2 regions of the Lichenicola sp. genome follow, and region 1 is predicted to be linked to the other one. Evidence: riboswitches for the same ligand, from Rfam matches in the RefSeq annotation. Region 1 holds a riboswitch; the other holds the start of a gene.
What was found. A riboswitch is a leader RNA that binds a small molecule or an ion and turns the genes downstream of it on or off. The one in region 1 is predicted to bind S-adenosylmethionine.

Region 1 (5,765 bases):
TCTCGATACTGCGCCAGCTCCAGCTTGATCTTGCCGGCGACCTGCTTCATCGCCTTGATCTGTGCCGCCGAACCGACGCGCGACACCGATCCGCCGACATTCACCGCCGGGCGGATGCCGCGGAAGAACAGCTCGGTCTCGAGGAAGATCTGGCCGTCGGTGATGGAAATGACGTTGGTCGGGATGTAGGCCGACACGTCGCCGGCCTGGGTCTCGATCACCGGCAGCGCCGTCAGCGAGCCCCCGCCGAACGCGTCGGACATCTTGGCGGCGCGCTCGAGCAGGCGGGAATGCAGGTAGAACACGTCGCCCGGATAGGCTTCGCGAGCCGGCGGACGGCGCAGCAGCAGCGACATCTGGCGATAGGCGACCGCCTGCTTCGAGAGATCGTCATAGGCGATCAGCGCGTGCATGCCGTTGTCGCGGAAGAACTCGCCCATGGTGGCGCCGGTGTACGGCGCCAGATACTGCATCGGGGCCGGATCGGAGGCTGTCGCGGCGACCACGATGGTGTACTCCATCGCGCCGTTCTCCTCGAGCGTGCGCACGATCTGCGCGACGGTGGAGCGCTTCTGGCCGATGGCGACATAGATGCAATAGAGCGACTTCTTGTCGTCGCCGAGCGCGTTCACCGTCTTCTGCGCGATGAAGCTGTCGAGGACGATCGCGGTCTTGCCGGTCTGGCGGTCGCCGATGATCAGCTCGCGCTGGCCACGGCCGATCGGCACCAGCGCGTCGATCGCCTTGATGCCGGTCTGCATCGGCTCCGACACGGACTGCCGCGGCATGATGCCGGGCGCCTTCACCTCGGCGCGCCGGCGCTCGACATCGACCAGCGGACCCTTGCCGTCGATCGGGTTGCCGAGCCCGTCCACCACGCGGCCGAGCAGGCCACGGCCGACCGGCACGTCGACCACGGTGCCGGTGCGGTTGACGGTGTCGCCCTCGCGGATCGCGCGGTCGTCGCCGAAGATCACGATGCCGACATTGTCGCTCTCGAGGTTGAGCGCCATGCCGCGCACGCCGGCGCGGGGGAACTCGACCATCTCGCCGGACATCACGTTCTGCAGGCCATAGGCGCGGGCGATGCCGTCACCGACCGACAGCACGGTGCCGGTCTCGGCAATGTCGCTCTCGGTGTCGAAGTTGGCGATCTGCTGCTTGAGGATGTCCGAAATCTCGGCGGGACGGATCTCCATCACGCGGCTCCCTTCATGGCGTAGTGCAGGCGGGCAAGGCGGGACTGGAGGCTGGCATCATACAAACGTGGCCCGACGCGGACCACGAGGCCGCCGAGCAGCGCCGCATCCACACGCTCGCGGATGTCGACCCGGCCGTAGCCGGCTTCGGTCAGGCGGGCGCGCAGCTGGATGCGCTGCAGGTCGGTCAGCGGGGAGGCGCTCGACACCTCGGCGCTGATGATGCCGCGGCGGCTGGCGACCAGGGCGGCGAAGGCGGCCACGATGCCACGCAGGTCGGAGAGGCGGCGGTTGTTGGCCACCACGCCGACGAAGTGCTGCAGGATCTCGCCGAACCCCTGTGCCACCATCACCGCCAGGATCGCGTTGCGGCCCTGGGCGACGTCGAGCACCGGATTGGCGAGCAGCGACCGCAGCTCGGCGCTGCCGTCGATCAGCCGGCCGAGCGCGTCTGCCTGGTCGACCACGGCGTCGAGGTCGTGGCGCTCATCGGCAAGATCGTACAGCGCGGTTGCGTAACGGCCGGCCGCGCCGGAGGGACGCCGGGCGATCGGAGACGTTGTGGTGCCGTCCGAAGTCACTCTGGCTCGTCCCTTCCATCGTCGGCTTGCAATTATCTGCGGATTTTTGCCCGCCTCGACCGTTGCCCGGCGTCTAGCATGGGGCATATGACCACGCAACACGATGACCAGCCTGGCTCCGCGGCCGACCCGACCTCCTCACGCGGGCGTGCGCCGCTGCTGCTGACGGCGACGTTGGCCGAGCCTGTCCAGGCCCTGTTCCAGACCCTCCGAAACCAGCATTTTCCGGCCGATCGCAATGTGGTGCCGGTGCATGTTTCGTTGTTCCACCACCTCCCGGGCGAGGCCCGCGCCCCGATCGTACGGCGGCTGCAGGCGCTTGCGCTGGGCGACCTCCCGGAGCGCCCGGTGGTGCGTGTTGAGGCGCCGTTCCCGCTCGGTCGCGGCGTCGCGTTCCGGTTGCAGGCACCGGTGCTGCAGAGGATCCGGGCAGAGCTGGCCCGGGATTGGGCGGCCTGGCTGACACCACAGGACGCCCAGGGGTGGCGGCCGCACGTGACGGTACAGAATAAGGTGGAACCGCCGACCGCGCGGGCACTGCTCGATCAGCTGGCGCGCGGATTCGTGCCGTTCGAGACCGAGGCGGCCAGCCTGCAGCTCTGGCGCTATCTCGACGGCCCGTGGGAGCTGCTGGACACGTTCGCGCTGAAGCAGAGGGTGCCTGGGTAGCACCCTCAGGAATATTCAGGCCGGCGGTGGCAGGCGCTCGATCGTCATCTTGCCGAACTGCGCGAGCACCGCCGCGCGGTCCGGCAGGTTCGGGCCATGCTGAGCGAGCTTGGCCGCCGCGAACGACAGTGCCAGGCGTGCCACCCGTTCCGGCTCTGCCTTTTCCGACAACGCCGCCACCAGCCCCGCCACCAGCGCATCGCCGGCACCGACCGTGCTCGCGACATTCAGAATCGGTGGCCGGCCGAGCAGGACGTGGCGCTCGCTCACGAACAGCGCGCCCTCGGCGCCGCGCGACACCACTACCAGGCCGATCCCCTGGCGGCACAGCCGGTGTGCCGCCCGGACCATGTCGCCGAGGTCGGCAAACCGGCCACCCGCCCAGGCTTCGAGCTCCTGCTGGTTCGGCTTCACCGCCCACGGCATTGATTCGGGCGGCGAGGCCATGGCGTCCCGGAAGGCGCGGCCGCCGGCATCGAGGATCGCGCGAGCGCCCTGCCGGTTCAGCCCGGTGAGGATCTCGCGGTAGGTGCTGGGCGCCAGGCCCGGCGGCAGGCTGCCCGACAGCACGACGATCGAGCCTGGCACGACATCGGCTGCCAGCATCGCGCGGAACTGGTCCAGCTCGGTCTGCTCGGGGGTCAGGCCGGCCGGGTTGATGTCGGTGATGTCGCCCGTGGTGTCGTCCAGCAGCTTGATGTTGGTGCGGGTGTGGCCGGGGATCCGCACGAAGCGGTCGATGATCGCCTTGGCGGCGAAGAAGCTCTCGAAGGTCGGCGCATTATCGGCACCCAGCAGGCCGGTCGCGATGATCTGCGGTTCGTGCGACTGGCGCCAGTCGGAGAGACAGCCGGCCACGTTGATACCCTTGCCCCCGGCGGCCCACGCGGCGTCCGAGGCCCGGTGCACTGTGCCGGGGATCAGCTCCTTGAGCCGCATGGTCAGGTCGATCGCTGGGTTCAGCGTGACGGTGACGATGCCAGGCGTCGACGCGGGCTGGGTGGTCATCGGTTGGCGTCCTTTCCGGATACTGCCGGGCTGGTTCGTAGCCTCGCAGCCTACAGCCCGGACCGGAAGGGGCCACGACATGAAAGGCTGCTCATGCCCCCACCTTCATGCCGGCCACCTTCATGCCCGCCACCTCATGCCAGGCCGAGTGCCGCCCGGACCGCGATGCGGCGCAGCGCCTCCCGGGCGTCGCCGGCGCAGGCACGGGCGAGCAGCACCATCACGTGGCCACCATGATCGGGCAGCACACGATACAGGTGCGTCCAGGTCTCGCCCCCTGCCCGATGCAGCACCAGGTGCCAGGCCGCGGGGCGCGCACGGCCGAGATGGTCGGTCAGCGCGCTGGAGCAGACATACTCGGTCTCGTCACCGGCCCCGACGAAGAGCGGACGACGCAGCCGGTCATCGGCGCTGACGACGCCGGGCATGGTCGTGTCGGTACTGGTCGGGCTGGTCCGGGAAGTTTCAGCCTTGGTCGGCACGTCCAGCAGCACTATCCAACTCCGTCCGTCGGAGCCGGCTGGCCGTCGTCATGGATCGCGTGCGGCCCGCCTCGTGAGGCAGATGTCCCGTGGTTTGCCGGAAACGGCCGCATCTCCCTGACGGGACGCCACCTTGCCCGGGGAGGCAGGTTGGCGTTGGGGGCCAACCCAACTCCTGATGCGGGCGGGACGCTAGCGGCGCTGCAACTCGGGTGCAAGTCGCTTGACGCTCATCCGCACATGCCGTCCCCTCGAAACTCCCTTGTGGTCCAGGAACCCGTCTCGATGACCAACACGATCCGGTGTCGCCTCGCCTTGCTGATGGGGCTGCTGTCGGCGACGGCGCTGTCGACCGGAACCGCCCTCGCCCAGGGTGCCGCGCCCGCGGTGCCGCCGACGCTGATGCGATTCCCGAACTCGCATGGCGACCGGATCGTGTTCGTGGCGCACGGCAATCTGTGGACGGTGTCGAAGTCGGGTGGCACGGCGCAGCGGCTCACTGCCGATCCGGGCCAGGACCTGATGCCGCGCTATTCGCCGGACGGGCAGTGGATCGCCTTCACCGCCAGCTACCAGGGCAACCAGGACGTCTATGTGATCCCGGCCGGCGGCGGCGTGGCCCGGCGGCTGACCTTCCACTCCGACGTGGTGGCCAAGGCGCCGACCCGCTGGGGTCCGGACAACATGGTCGTCACCTGGACGCCGGACTCCAAGAACATCGTGTTCATGTCGCGCCGGATGGACTGGAATCCGTCGGTGCACCGGGTGTTCCAGGTGCCGGTCGCAGGCGGATTGCCGACGCCGCTGCCGCTCGATCGTGCCGGGCTGCTGACCTACGGGCCGGACGGCCACAGCATCGCCTACACCCGCATCTTCCGCGATTTCCGCACCTGGAAACGCTATGACGGCGGCCGTGCGCCGGACGTCTATACGTACGACTTCAACAGCAAGCAGCTCGTGCGCATCACCGACTTCAAGGGCAACGACACCTCGCCGATGTGGTACGGGCGGAAGATCTATTTCCTGTCCGACCGGGATGCGGCGCGGCGCGCCAACATCTGGGTCTATGACCTGGATAGCAAGCAGTTCACCCAGGTCACCCACTTCACCAATTACGACGTGGATTTTCCGTCGCTCGGCGTGAGTGCAGGGGCTGCCGCCACCATCACCTTCCAGCAGGGCGGCAAGCTGTGGTCGATCGACCTGCCGAGCCAGCAGTTGCACGAGGTCACGGTCAGCGTGCCGGATGACGGAACCCGGACGCAGACGCGTTGGACCAAGGTGGCCGACGCGATCCGCGCCACCGACACGTCGCAGAATGTCGACTACGCGCTGTCCCCGAACGGCGCGCGGGCGGCGTTCTCGGCACGCGGCGACCTCTTCACGGTGCCGGCGGAGCATGGCGCGATCCGCGATCTCACCAACACCAGCAACGCCGACGAGGACCACCCGGCCTGGTCGCCGGACGGCCGCACGATCGCCTACACCACCGACATCGGCGGCAGCCAACAGATCGCCGTGCGACCCGCGGTCCCCGGCCAGCCGATGACGCAGGCGACCGGCCAGAGCCCGGGCCAGACTGCCGGCATGCCCGCGGCTGGCGAGCGGCTCATCACCCACTTCAGGACGGGGTTCTATTACACGCCGGTATGGTCGCCGGACGGACGCACGCTGGCGGTGCCGGACGGCAACCATAATCTCTGGCTGGTCACCACCGACGGCAGCGAGCCCAGGCTGGTGGCGTCCAACACATACAACGAGATCCATGACGCGGCGTTCTCGCCGGACGGCAAGTGGCTCGCCTTCAGCACGCAGCGACCGAACCA
Region 2 (5,765 bases), 310 kb from region 1:
GACGGATCCTGCTTGCGCAACACCGCCGCGGTGATCTCGATCAGATACGAATCGAGGTCGCCGGTCTTCCAGTCGCCGAAGATGTCGCTGATTTCGCCGGCGCTCTTGCCGTACACCGTGCGGAGCAGGTCATACGCCTCGGCGATGAGCTGCATGTCGGCATATTCGATACCGTTATGCACCATCTTGACGTAGTGGCCGGCGCCGTCCGGACCCATCAGCGCGCAGCACGGCGTGCCGTCGACCGACACCGCCATTTTCGTGAAGATCGGCGCGACCCGATCCCAGGCTTCCTTGCGGCCGCCCGGCATCATCGATGGCCCGAGCAGCGCGCCCTCCTCGCCGCCGGACACGCCCATGCCGACATAATGCAGCCCGGCCTCGGACACCTTCTTCTCGCGGCGCCTGGTATCCTCGAACAAAGCGTTGCCGCCATCGACCAGGATGTCGCCCTTCTCCATCAGCGGCAGCAGCTCGTCGATCACCGCGTCGGTCGGCTGACCCGCCTTGACCATGATCAGCACGACGCGCGGCTTCGCCAGCTTGGAGATGAAGTCCGCCGAGGTCGTCGATCCGACGAACGCACCCTCCGACCCATGCTCCTCGAGCAGCGCGTCGGTTTTTGCCTGGGTGCGGTTATGCACTGCGACCCGGAACCCGTTGCGCGCCGCATTCCGCGCCAGGTTCGCCCCCATCGTTGCGAGCCCGGTAACCCCAAGATCCGCCAATTCCGTCATGACCATTTCCTCCTTGGTTTGTTCTTGTCGGCCCACGAAGCGAGACCGTTCGAGACTATGCTACGGCGAGTCAGAGACGCCCCTCAGCGCCGCCCGTGTGGCTCTGTAAGCACCGTCGCGCAGCAAAGCCGCATCGGATGACCGCCGTAGCGCATGATCGAGCGCCCTCTCAATCGAAGGGGCTGGCGGCGGACGGCCGGCTCAGCATCGCCAGCAGCTCCTTCCGCGTGTCGGAGTTGTCGCGGAAGACGCCCAGCATCCGGCTGGTGACCATCGACACGCCCGGACGATGCACGCCACGCGTAGTCATGCACTGATGCCCCGCCTCGAGGATCACCGCCACGCCATGCGGCTGCAGCACGTCGTTGATGGTGTTGGCGATCTGCGCCGTCAGCCGCTCCTGGATCTGCAGCCGCCTGGCATACACATCGACCACGCGCGCCAGCTTGCTGATCCCAACCACACGCCGCGCCGGCAGGTAGGCCACATGCGCGCGGCCGATGATCGGCACCATGTGGTGCTCGCAATGGCTCTCGAACCGGATATCGCGCAGCAGCACGATCTCGTCGTAATCCTCGACCTCCTCGAAGGTGCGGGCCAGCATCGCGACTGGGTCGTCCGAGTAACCCTGGAAGAACTCGTTGTACGAACGCACCACCCGCCGTGGTGTATCGAGCAGGCCCTCCCGGGTGGGATCCTCGCCGGCCCAGCGCAGCAGCGTGCGAACTGCCGCCTCCGCCTCCTCCTGGCTCGGCCGCGCCGCGGCGAGCTCGGACGCACCGGCCTCGCCGAGAATGCCGTCCTCCAGGATGTCGATGAGCTTGTCCATGCGACGGTCGCCCGCGCTCCTGTGACTAGTGGACGATGCCCGGCTGGTGCGGGCTGTCCAGGCTGAATGGCGGGATCGCCACGTCGAAGCGCTCCCCCGATACGGTGGCGATCATGTGGTAGGCGCCGGACATGAATCCAGACGGCGTCTCCAGCGGCGTGCCCGATGTGTATTCGAACGCCTCCCCCGGATCGAGCTGCGGCTGCTCGCCGACCACACCCTCGCCCTGAACGTGCTGCACCCGTCCGGCCGCGTCGGTGATCAGCCAGGTCCGACGCAGCAGCCTGACATTCTCGGCCCCGTGATTCTCGATGCGGATCCGGTACGCCCAGAGGTACTGGCGATCCTCCGGCTGCGACTGGTCCTCGAGATAGAACGACCGCACGCTTACCTTGATGTCGCGGGTGACGCTCGAGTAGTCGCCGCCACCACCGGGGCCATCGCCCGACCCGAGGTCGGTGTCCATCGCCACATGCACCGGCACGCGTCCCTTGTCCTTCATGACGGCCGACCCTTCATTCCGCTGCCTGGCGCCCCGGCTGGACCACATCCGCATGCCCGCCTGCCGACAGCAACGCCAGACCGCGCGAAAGATCATCCGTCAGGTCGCGCACGTCCTCGAGCCCGACCGACAGCCGGATCGCCCCGTCGGTGATGCCCAGCAGGGCGCGCGCCTCGGCACCGATCTTCATATGGGTGGTGGTCGCCGGGTGCGTCACCATCGACCGGCTGTCGCCCAGGTTGTTCGACACCGCGATCAGCCGCAGCGCGTTCATCAGCCGGAACGCAGCCTCCTTGCCGCCCTCCACCTCGAACGTCACCAGCGTGCCGCCATCGGTCATCTGCCGCATCGCCAGCTCGGCCTGCGGATGGTCCGCCCGACCCGGATACCACACCCGCGACACCCCCGGCGCGCTCGCCAGGAAGTCCGCCACCGTCTCCGCATTGCGGGTCATGGCATTCACCCGCAACGCCAGCGTCTCCAGTCCCTTAAGCAGCACCCACGCGTTGAACGGCGACATCGCCGGCCCGGTGTTGCGGATGAACGGCTGCAGCGTCTCCTCGATCCACGCCTTGCGGCCGAGCACCGCTCCGCCGAGCACGCGGCCCTGGCCGTCGATATGCTTGGTGCAGGAATACACCACCACGTCGGCGCCGAACTCGAGCGGCTTCTGCAGCAGCGGCGTCGCAAACACGTTATCGACGACCACGACGGCGCCCGCCTGGTGCGCCATGTCGCACACCGCCCGCATGTCGACGATGTCGAGCATCGGGTTCGACGGTGTTTCGAGCAGCACGCACGCCGTCGGCACCGACAGCGCCTCGGCCCAGGCCGCCAGGTCGCCGCCATCGACGAACACGCTCTCGATGCCGTAGCGCGGCAGCAGCGTGGCGACGATCCAGTAGCACGAGCCGAACAGCGCCCGCGCGGCCACGATGCGGTCGCCCGCCTTCAGGTGGCTGAGCAGCGCCGAGCTGACCGCGGCCATGCCGGTGGCGGTGGCGCGGCAGGCCTCGGCCCCTTCCAGCATCGCCATTCGGCGCTCGAACATGGCGACGGTCGGGTTGCCGAAGCGGCTGTACTGGTAGTGCGTGGCCTGGCCGAGGAAGGTCGCTTCGGCCTGCTCGGCGTCGTCGTACACGAAGCCGGAGGTGAGGAACATCGCCTCGCTGGTCTCGCCATACGGGGTGCGCTCGGTGCCGGCATGCACCAGCAGGGTGGCGGGCCTATATGCGGCGGCGTGGTCGTCAGGCTGGTCGTTCATCTCGGCGTCCCCGATCGATCGAAGAACACGGGCGGGCCCGCGCTTCCGGGAGGTGGTGGATGCCCGAGCCGTGGCTGCCGAGACGGGCCGCATCGCGCGAGCCACCGCCTGAGCCTCTTTAGCGCGCTTGTTTCACCTCGCCGCAAGCCGGCCGGACAAATCACGAGGGACCCCGGATGACCGCGATCAGTCCCAAGTTCTAGGAGCCCCGCCCCGCCCCCGTCAACACTGACGCGAAGCCCGCCCCGACCGTCATTGCGCCCCCTGGCCGCCGTTGCGAACCGACGGAGGCCGACTTATAATCCCGGAGACAGTGCCACCGCGACGGCGATCCGGGCGGGTGTAGTTCAATGGTAGAACGGCAGCTTCCCAAGCTGCATACGAGGGTTCGATTCCCTCCATCCGCTCCACGGCACTCCCTTCCCCCCGCGCTGATCCCTGGCGATCACTGACCGCCAGGTGCCGCCGCTGCGGCAGCTGCGTGGGCGCGGGCGCGTTCCTGGTGGCGTTCGACCGAGCGCTTCAGGTTGCCGATCGGTTCGGCGGGCAGGGTGTCCTGGTATCCGGTGCCGGCCCAGACCCAGCGATCCTTGTCGCCGACCACGAGGTCGTGCATGCCGCCGCGGCTGGTGGGCAGCACCTTGATCGGCCCGCTGACGGAATCCAGCACCTTCACCCACTCGGCGCCCTGCTTGAGATAGACCGACGTCGAGCAGCCGGCCGACCCGCACAGGCTCGCCGACTGCACCTGGACAAACAGGGCGGTGTCGCCGTGGTGGGTGGAGAGCGGTGCCGAGCCGATCAGCACCACCGGCTGCTCGCCGCGCTTGACCGCGCCGGCGATGTCCTGGTCGTTCAGCAGCCGCGCCGCCCGGTCGAGCGCGCTGCCGGTCTGCTGGGTGAGGATGACCGGCGCCGCACCCGGCCCATGCGACGGGCGGTGGTGTGCCGCGTTGGCGGGGATGGCGAGTGCCAGCGGCAGCATCAGGGGCAGCAGGAGCGGCAGGCGGCGGATCATGTGGACTTCCTGGTGGCGCGTCGCCGGAGTGCGATCCGTCCCAACATAAACGGATCCCGGAAATGCGACGAGAGGGCGAAACGATGCAGCCAACGCAGCCTGAGCCTGGCCTCTACCGGCACTACAAGGGCGGTTTCTACACGGTGACCGGCCTGGCCCGCCACAGCGAGACCGAAGAGTGGCTGGTCCTCTACCGCGCCGAAGCCGACGGCTCCCTGTGGGTGCGTCCCCAGGCGATGTGGGTGGAGACGGTGGTGCATGAAGGGCGGGTGGTGGCGCGGTTTGGGCTGGTTTCTGGCTAGCGGTCTGGAACGTGTGCGGATGCACGTTGGTTCTGCCGAGCCCGGAAGGCCGAACAGGTCCTTGACGGTCGTGCGCTAACTAATTGCCTGTTAGGCTTTAACTGGCTGCGTCGAGAGCGATCGTCGCTGATAATATGACTACGACATATGAAGCAAGCGTTCCAGCACCTCTGGCATAGCCGGTGTAAGAAGCAGCATGTCTATCGACAACGACCGGCAAATAACTGCCGCGGTCTTGATCGCGTAATCTTGCTGATCCTCCAATTGCTCGACCGTCCGTGCGGGTCGCGAACGGATCTCGTCGCGCGATCGACGAAGTCTGATCCTATCCGGCTCGTCTTGCAGAAAAACCATATGCTTCGCGCCGATCCGACGGAATGTCTCAGCAGGGATCGGAACTATACCGTCTTTTCCGTCGATGAGCACGTGGCCATCCAGAATGATCGGAAGAGTTGTCCCAGCGGCCTCGTGAAGAAAGCCATTAGCTAGTAATCTCTGATTATCGAGTATGGCGCCGAGCCGCAGTTCTTCCGAAGATAAGTCGCCCTCACCTTGTCGCACGAGCTCATCCCTGATGATCTTGCTGGCAACAAAATGATGGAAATCGACCTTCTTAGACACGATGTCGAGAAACGTGGATTTGCCAACGCCCGAAATTCCTACCAAGACTATTAAGCTCATGTCACACCTCAAACCCCATACAGCCGCGTTTCAGCACCTCTCGTGTTTTAGCTACGTCAAGAGAAGCTATTGCCTGCGGGTGCGCAGAAAGGATCTTGTCCCGCCGTAAGTCTTGCAGTGTCACTGCAGGCACAATGTGCCTAGCGAGCAGAAAGTTTATGACTTTTACAGGCGATTCTGGACGCGCGTCCAGAAGTTTCAATTGCACCTCACTATAGACAGAGCGACCGCCGGCTAACTGCCTAAGATGCTCTGTTGAGTAGGCGAGTGTCATGTCTTCAAAGATGCCAACTGCCGTGACGGCCTGTGATGGCCTCATTACGGATTTTCCCTTGTAGAAAATTATTACTGCTCCTGGATCCTCCATTAGCGCGGGGGCACGGCAAAGGTAAACTTTTCGAATCGTATTACCTGGAGTCTTCGGTTGAGAGT

Region 2: another riboswitch for S-adenosylmethionine. It lies ahead of metZ (O-succinylhomoserine sulfhydrylase); the one in region 1 lies ahead of ACOEQ2_RS10350 (hypothetical protein).

The regions. Positions count from the first base shown of each region.
Region 1 covers NZ_OZ240671.1:2,270,710-2,276,474, reverse strand. The annotation lists gene atpA (F0F1 ATP synthase subunit alpha) at 1-1,199, opposite strand, end outside; gene atpH (ATP synthase F1 subunit delta) at 1,199-1,780, opposite strand; gene ACOEQ2_RS10360 (2'-5' RNA ligase family protein) at 1,868-2,449, shown strand; gene ACOEQ2_RS10355 (1-phosphofructokinase family hexose kinase) at 2,465-3,457, opposite strand; gene ACOEQ2_RS10350 (hypothetical protein) at 3,592-3,951, opposite strand; SAM-I-IV-variant riboswitch at 4,020-4,126, opposite strand; gene ACOEQ2_RS10345 (S41 family peptidase) at 4,225-5,765, shown strand, end outside.
Region 2 covers NZ_OZ240671.1:2,579,194-2,584,958, reverse strand. The annotation lists gene gndA (NADP-dependent phosphogluconate dehydrogenase) at 1-737, opposite strand, end outside; gene folE (GTP cyclohydrolase I FolE) at 907-1,566, opposite strand; gene apaG (Co2+/Mg2+ efflux protein ApaG) at 1,592-2,032, opposite strand; gene metZ (O-succinylhomoserine sulfhydrylase) at 2,082-3,332, opposite strand; SAM riboswitch at 3,430-3,509, opposite strand; tRNA gene ACOEQ2_RS11655 (tRNA-Gly) at 3,669-3,742, shown strand; gene ACOEQ2_RS11650 (hypothetical protein) at 3,778-4,350, opposite strand; gene ACOEQ2_RS11645 (DUF1653 domain-containing protein) at 4,413-4,652, shown strand; gene ACOEQ2_RS11640 (ATP-binding protein) at 4,791-5,333, opposite strand; gene ACOEQ2_RS11635 (hypothetical protein) at 5,335-5,765, opposite strand, start outside.